DNA from 3 places in the Streptomyces sp. V3I7 genome. Region 3 is predicted to be linked to each of the others. Evidence: riboswitches for the same ligand, from Rfam matches in the RefSeq annotation. Region 3 holds a riboswitch; each other region holds the start of a gene.
What was found. Region 3 has a riboswitch for thiamine pyrophosphate ahead of QFZ74_RS22920 (thiamine ABC transporter substrate binding subunit). Riboswitches for the same ligand answer to the same signal wherever they lie in the genome.
Positions count from the first base shown of each region.

Region 1: it holds a riboswitch for thiamine pyrophosphate, as region 3 does, so the genes downstream of both, thiC (phosphomethylpyrimidine synthase ThiC) here and QFZ74_RS22920 (thiamine ABC transporter substrate binding subunit) in region 3, are expected to answer to the same signal.
Region 2: it holds a riboswitch for thiamine pyrophosphate, as region 3 does, so the genes downstream of both, thiO (glycine oxidase ThiO) here and QFZ74_RS22920 (thiamine ABC transporter substrate binding subunit) in region 3, are expected to answer to the same signal.

Region 1 covers NZ_JAUSZK010000001.1:3,327,624-3,329,880, reverse strand. The annotation lists gene QFZ74_RS15460 (YibE/F family protein) at 1-1,057, opposite strand, end outside; TPP riboswitch at 1,129-1,306, shown strand; gene thiC (phosphomethylpyrimidine synthase ThiC) at 1,299-2,257, shown strand, end outside.
Region 2 covers NZ_JAUSZK010000001.1:1,727,964-1,730,220, reverse strand. The annotation lists gene thiS (sulfur carrier protein ThiS) at 1-197, opposite strand, end outside; gene thiO (glycine oxidase ThiO) at 194-1,381, opposite strand; TPP riboswitch at 1,379-1,492, opposite strand; gene QFZ74_RS08165 (NAD(P)/FAD-dependent oxidoreductase) at 1,660-2,257, shown strand, end outside.
Region 3 covers NZ_JAUSZK010000001.1:4,875,633-4,877,889, forward strand. The annotation lists gene rlmN (23S rRNA (adenine(2503)-C(2))-methyltransferase RlmN) at 1-549, shown strand, start outside; TPP riboswitch at 636-743, shown strand; gene QFZ74_RS22920 (thiamine ABC transporter substrate binding subunit) at 826-1,917, shown strand; gene QFZ74_RS22925 (iron ABC transporter permease) at 1,956-2,257, shown strand, end outside.

The sequences.
Region 1 (2,257 bases), 1.5 Mb from region 3:
CGATGGACGGGTACAGCCCGTGGATCAGGCCGGTGTTGTCGTCCGTGTTGCCGGTCAGCGCGGCCCAGCCGATGAATCCCGAGCCGAGGACGCCGATCAGCGACAGCGAGACGAGCGTGCCCAGGACCGCCACCGACGTGCGTGCCGACAGGCCGTGGCACATGTAGAGGGCGATCAGCATGATGGCGCTCGACCCGACCACCGCCACGAGCAGGGGGTTCGAGCCCTGCAGGATCGCGGGCAGGATGAAGAGGGTCAGCAGCAGGAAGCTGACGGCGAGTGCGACCAGCGCCATGACGCCGCGCATCCGGCCCACCACCACGACGGCGAGCGCGAAGATGCCGGCGAGCAGAGCCATCGGGAACTGCCGGTTCACATCGGTGACCGCGTACTGGAGTTCCTTGGGCGCCGCGGGCTCGTACGCGACCACGACCTTCTGGCCCTCGTGCAGCTGGCGCGTCTGGTCCGGGCGCACGATCTCCGTGAACGTACGGCCCGTGTCCTTGCCGGTATCGACGCGGACGGTGGCCTTCTTGCAGATGCCGTCCGCCTGCTGCTGGGGTGAGTTGCCGTCGGGAGCGGAGACATCGCCCGACGGGGCGGCCGACCCCGAGGCGTTCACCGACTTGCAGCTCACCTCGACGACCTTGGTGACCGAGGCCTGCTGCGTCTGCCGGTCGAAGCCGACGCCGGTGCGCTCGTGCGGTGGGGCACCGCCTGGCCAGAGCACCACGAGCCCCACGACGACGGCTGCGGTGAACGGGATCAGGATGGCCGCGATGACCTTGCGCAGATGCTTGGACACGGGCGCGGCGGGGCCGTGACTGTGACTGTGTGAGTGGCCGTGACCGCGGCCCGGCGCAGGGCCGTGTCCGTGCCCGTGGCCACCGGCAGGACCGTGGTCGTGCCCATGGCCGCTTGAGGGCCCGTGCCTCTGCCCGTGCCCCTGGGCGCCCCCTGGTCCCGCGCCCGCGTGCTGGTGTCCGTCGCCCGGTCCGGGACCGTGTCGGCGCGGTGGCTCAGGCGGCGGGTACGGAGGCTGCTGCGTCGTGGTCACCGACCGATCATCGCAAGAACGGTAGGGGCCCACTGTTCACCGCGCCCGAATTGACGCTAGCGTGGAGGCACCTTTGCACACGCGGGAGCTCGGAGCACCGGGCTGAGAGGGCGCTGACCTCCGTATTCGCGATGTTTCACGTGGAACGAGTGATGTTTCACAGGGAACACCGGCTGACGGAATCCGCTGCGTCGACCGCCGAACCTGTTACCGGGTAATGCCGGCGTAGGGAGTAGGTCTCATGACCATCAAGGACGCACGCACGCCTGCCTCCGTCCAGGACGAACAGTCCCCGGAGGCCGGGAAGTCCATCGGCTGGCACAAGGGGTATGTCGCGGGCTCCCGCCCCGACCTGCGCGTGCCGGTCCGTCAGGTGCATCTCACCAACGGGCAGTCGGTCACGCTGTACGACACCTCCGGCCCGTACACCGATCCGCACGTCGAGACCGATGTCCGGCGCGGCCTGGCGCCGCTGCGGGAGAACTGGATCACAGCCCGAGGCGACACCGAGGAGTACGCGGGACGCCCCGTCCGGCCCGAGGACGACGGCATCAAGCACACCTCGCCACGCGGCGGACTGCGCAACCTGGACGCGGTTTTCCCCGGGCGGCCACGGCAGCCACGCCGCGGTCGTGACGGGGCCGCGGTCACCCAGCTCGCGTACGCGAAGCGCGGCGAGATCACGCCCGAGATGGAGTTCGTGGCGCTTCGCGAGAACGTCTCTCCGGAGGTCGTCCGCGAGGAGATCGCGGCGGGACGGGCGGTGCTGCCCGCCAACGTCAACCACCCGGAGATCGAGCCGATGATCATCGGTAAGCGATTCCTGGTGAAGGTCAACGCCAACATCGGCAACTCGGCGGTGACGTCCTCCATCGAGGAGGAGGTCGAGAAGATGACCTGGGCGACCCGCTGGGGCGCCGACACGGTCATGGACTTGTCCACCGGCCGCAACATCCACACCACCCGCGAGTGGGTGCTGCGCAACTCCCCCGTTCCCATCGGTACGGTGCCGCTCTATCAGGCCCTGGAGAAGGTCGACGGCAAGGCCGAGGAACTGACCTGGGAGATCTACAAGGACACGGTCATCGAGCAGGCCGAGCAGGGCGTGGACTACATGACGGTCCACGCGGGCGTGCGCCTGCCGTACGTGCCGCTCACCGCGAACCGCAAGACGGGCATCGTCTCGCGGGGCGGCTCGAT
Region 2 (2,257 bases), 3.1 Mb from region 3:
GCGGTGAGGACTTCGACGCGGTCTCCCTCGGCGAGGGCCGTCGACGGCCACTCCGCGCGCGGGACCACCGTCTCGTTGAGAGCGGCGGCCACTCCGGCGGGCGCCGCGGTGAGGCTCCGCACCAGCGCGTCCAGCACGGTGCCGGGCGCGACCTCGCGGCGCTGCCCGTTGACGGAGATGGTGACGGGCGTGCTCATGCGGGCTGCTCCGAGACAGACGAGACAGGCGAGACAGGGGTGAGGGCGGCGTCGAAGCGCCGCGGCGTGAAGGGGCGCGCCTCCGGGGGGAGGTCGCCGGTGGCGAGGACGTGGGCCATGACGTCGCCGGTGACGGGCGTGAGCAGGACGCCGTTGCGGAAGTGGCCGGTGGCCAGCAGCAGTCCGTCGAGGGCGGTCGGGCCGAGCAGCGGCGCGTTGTCGGGGGAGCCGGGACGCAGCCCCGCGCGCGTCTCGGTCAGCGGCAGCTCGGTGATGCCGGGCACGAGCTCGTGGGCGTCGCGCAGCAGCTCGTACACGCCGCCCGCGGTCACCGTCGTGTCCCAGCCCAGCTCCTCGCTCGTCGCGCCGACGACCAGCTCGCCGTTCTCGCGCGGCACCAGATAGACCTGGCCGCCGCGGACCACGGCCCGCACGGTGCGGCTGAGGAACGGCGCGTACCGCTTCGGCACGGTCAGCCGCAGCACCTGCCCCTTCACGGGGCGCACCGGCGGCCTTACGTCGTCCGGTACGCCCGCCAGCTCGCCGCTCAGGCTGCCGGCCGCGAGCACGACCTGCCCGGCGGCCAGCGCGGTGCCGTCCGCCGTGGTGACGCCGGTGACCCGGTCCCCGATGACGTCGAGGCGCTCGGCGCGCGTGCGGTGGAAGACCACTCCGGTGCGCTCGCAGGCGGCGACCAGGGCCGCGGCCAGCCGGCGCGGGTCGATCTGGTGGTCGCCGTCGACGCGCAGCCCGCCGCGCACGCCCGGCGCGAGCATCGGCTCCAGGCGCCGGCACTCCCGGCCGGTCAGCCACACCGACTCCAGGCCCGAGCGCTGTTGCAGCGCGTGCAGTTCACGCAGGTGGGCCCGGTCGTCGGAGTCCAGCGCGACCGCGAGCGTGCCGCACCGGCGGTAGCCGAGGCCGAGGCCGGTCAGCTCGGTGAGCTCGGCGGCGAAGTCGGGGTAGCGGCGGGCCGATTCCAGGTTCAGGGCCAGCAGGGTCTGCTCGCCGTAGTGCAGTTCCGTGACCGCGGCCAGCATCCCGGCGGCGACCTGGGCGGCCCCTCCGCCGGGGCCGGGGTCCACCACGGCCGTGGCCACGCCGCGCTGCGCGGCACGCCAGGCCGTGACCAGACCGATGATCCCGCCTCCGACGACGAGCACGTCGGACGTACGTGACGACATGGGCGTCCAGCCCCTCCCTTCGCCGGCATGACCCGGATCAGGTTCGTACGGTCGGAGGCCGCGTCAGCCTCCCTCTCAGCCCGGTGCGTCCGGGCTCCCGCGAGTGCGTTGTCCCCGCCACCCTAGCCCGCGGCCGCGCAGGCCTGCCAGCACGTCCCCCGGCCCTCGCTCGCCCCCTGACCGAGGGAATCCGGATTGTCTATGGTGATCGAGTGAGCGACGAGACGCGGGACGCGGACACGGCACAGGGACGGCGCGTGGTCGTCGTCGGGGCGGGGATGGCGGGGGTGCAGACCGCGGTCGCCCTGCGCGAACGGGGCTTCACCGGCATCGTGACGCTCATCGGGGCGGAGCCGCACCAGCCGTACGACCGGCCGCCGCTGTCCAAGGCCGTCCTGCTCGGCAAGGCGGAGGGCTCGGCCCTCGACGTGGACTTCGAGGGACTCGGCATCGAACTCCTGCTGGGCCGCGAGGCGTTGGGCGTGCGCCCAGCCGACCACGAACTGGACACCGAGGCGGGACCCGTCCCGTACGACGTCCTCGTCCTCGCGACCGGCGCCGCACCCATCAGCCTGCCCGGCTCGGAGGGCGTCCCCGGTGTCCATCTGCTGCGCACCCTCGACGACGCCGAGCGGCTGCGGCCCGTGCTCGCCCGGCAGCACGACATCGTGGTCGTCGGCGCCGGCTGGATCGGCGCCGAGTTCGCGACGGCGGCCCGCGAGGCGGGCTGCGCGGTCACCGTCGTCGAGGCCGCCGACCGCCCGCTCGCCGAGGCGCTGCCCGCCGAGGTGACCGCGCCGATGACCGCCTGGTACGCCGACAGTGGCGCCACCCTGCGCACCCACGCGCGCGTGGAGCGCGTCGAGGAGGGCGCGG
Region 3 (2,257 bases):
CTCGCCAACTACAAGCGCGTCGTGGGTGCCATCCGCGCACTCACCGACCCGGCGCCGGACGGCCTCGGTCTGTCGCAGCGCGGCATCACCGTGTCGACCGTCGGCCTCGTCCCGGCGATCCACCGCTTCGCCGACGAGGACTTCAAGTGCCGCCTCGCCATCTCGCTGCACGCCCCCGACGACGAGCTGCGCGACACTCTCGTCCCCGTGAACACACGGTGGAAGGTGCGCGAGGTGCTCGACGCCGGGTTCGAGTACGCCGAGAAGTCCGGGCGCCGGCTGTCCATCGAGTACGCGCTCATCCGGGACATCAACGACCAGGCGTGGCGCGGCGACCGGCTCGGCCGGCTGCTCAAGGGCAGGCCCGTGCACGTCAACCTCATCCCGCTCAACCCGACGCCCGGCTCCAAGTGGACCGCCTCGCGGCCCGAAGACGAGAAGGCGTTCGTCGAGGCCATCGCGGCCCACGGCGTGCCCGTCACCGTCCGCGACACCCGCGGTCAGGAGATCGACGGGGCCTGCGGACAGCTCGCGGCGACCGAGCGGTAGTTCCGGGGGCGCCCGCGGTGGTGGCCCCGCGAGCGGCTGGCGGTAGGCTGAGGGCGGCGCAATGCCGTACAACTTCATACATCGTCATATTCCGACAGGGGAGCGCCACAGCGCTGAGAGTGCGGCACACAGGCCGCAGACCCTCTGAACCTCGCCCAGGTCATTCTGGGTAGGAAGTTCGGTCATCACTCAAGCTGTCGCGCCCTGTCCCGGCCCCCACGCGGGGCCGGGACAGGGCGCCGCGTCTCTTCCTGGCCAACCCCAGGAGGACAACCAGTGCACACCAAAACCCTCGTGGCCGCCGCGGTCGGCCTCGGCCTCGTCACGCTGTCCGCGTGCGGACCGACGGCGGGCAAGGACGACAAGACCGACCAGGGCGCCGCGGGCTCCAAGACGGTCACCCTCGTCAGCCACGACTCGTGGGCCGTCTCCAAGGACGTCCTCAAGGACTTCGAGAAGCAGTCCGGCTACAAGGTCACCGTCCTCAAGGACGGCGACGCCGGGCAGGCCGTCAACAAGGCGATCCTGACCAAGGACCACCCGCAGGGCGACGTCCTCTTCGGCGTCGACAACACCCTGCTGTCCCGCGCCCTCGACAACGGGCTGTTCCAGCCGTACCAGGCCAAGGGCTCCCAGCTGATCCAGCCTCAGTACCGGGCCGACGAGGACAAGCACCGGGTCACGCCCATCGACACCGGCGACATCTGCGTCAACTACGACAAGGCGTACTTCAGCAAGCACAAGCTGACCCCGCCGAAGTCCTTCGCCGACCTGGCCAAGCCCGCGTACAAGAACCTCCTCGTCACCGAGAACGCCGCCACCTCCTCGCCGGGCCTCGGCTTCCTGCTCGGCAGCGCCGCGAGCTACGGCGACCAGGGCTGGGAGGGCTACTGGAAGAAGCTCAAGGCCAACGGCGTCAAGGTCGTCGACAGCTGGGAGCAGGCCTACGACCAGGAGTTCTCCGGCTCCGCCGGCGGCAGGAAGGCGCACGGCGACCGGCCGCTCGTCGTCTCCTACGCCTCCTCCCCGCCCGCCGAGGTCATCTACGCCGACCCCAAGCCCAAGACCGCCCCCACCGGCGTGGCGAGCGGCACCTGCTTCCGGCAGACCGAGTACGCCGGACTGCTGAGCAACGCCCGCAACACCAAGGGCGGCAAGGCGCTGCTGGACTTCCTGCTGAGCCGCGAGTTCCAGAACGACATGCCGCTCAACATGTTCGTCTACCCCGTGGTCAAGGGGGCCCAGGTCCCCGCGGAGTTCCAGAAGTACGGCCCGCAGGCCAAGACTCCGCAGACCATGGCGCCCGACCGGATCGCCGCCAACCGCGACCAGTGGGTCAAGTCGTGGACGTCGCTCGTACTCAAGTAGCGGCCACGAGGCGGGGGAACGCGGCACGGCTCGGACTCATGGCCGGGCCGGTCGCGTTCTTCGCCGTCTTCTTCGCCTGGCCCGTCACCGCGATCGTCGCGCGCGGGCTCAAGGCCGACGGTGTCTGGCAGTTCGGGCGGATCGCGGACGTCGTGGCGCAGCCCGGCATCCGGCACGTGCTGTGGTTCACCACCTGGCAGGCGCTGGCCTCCACCGCGCTCACCCTGCTTCTCGCGCTGCCCGGCGCGTACGTGTTCGCGCGGCTCGGCTTCCCGGGCAAACAGCTCCTGCGCGCGGTGGTCACGGTGCCGTTCGTGCTGCCGACGGTCGTCGTGGGCAC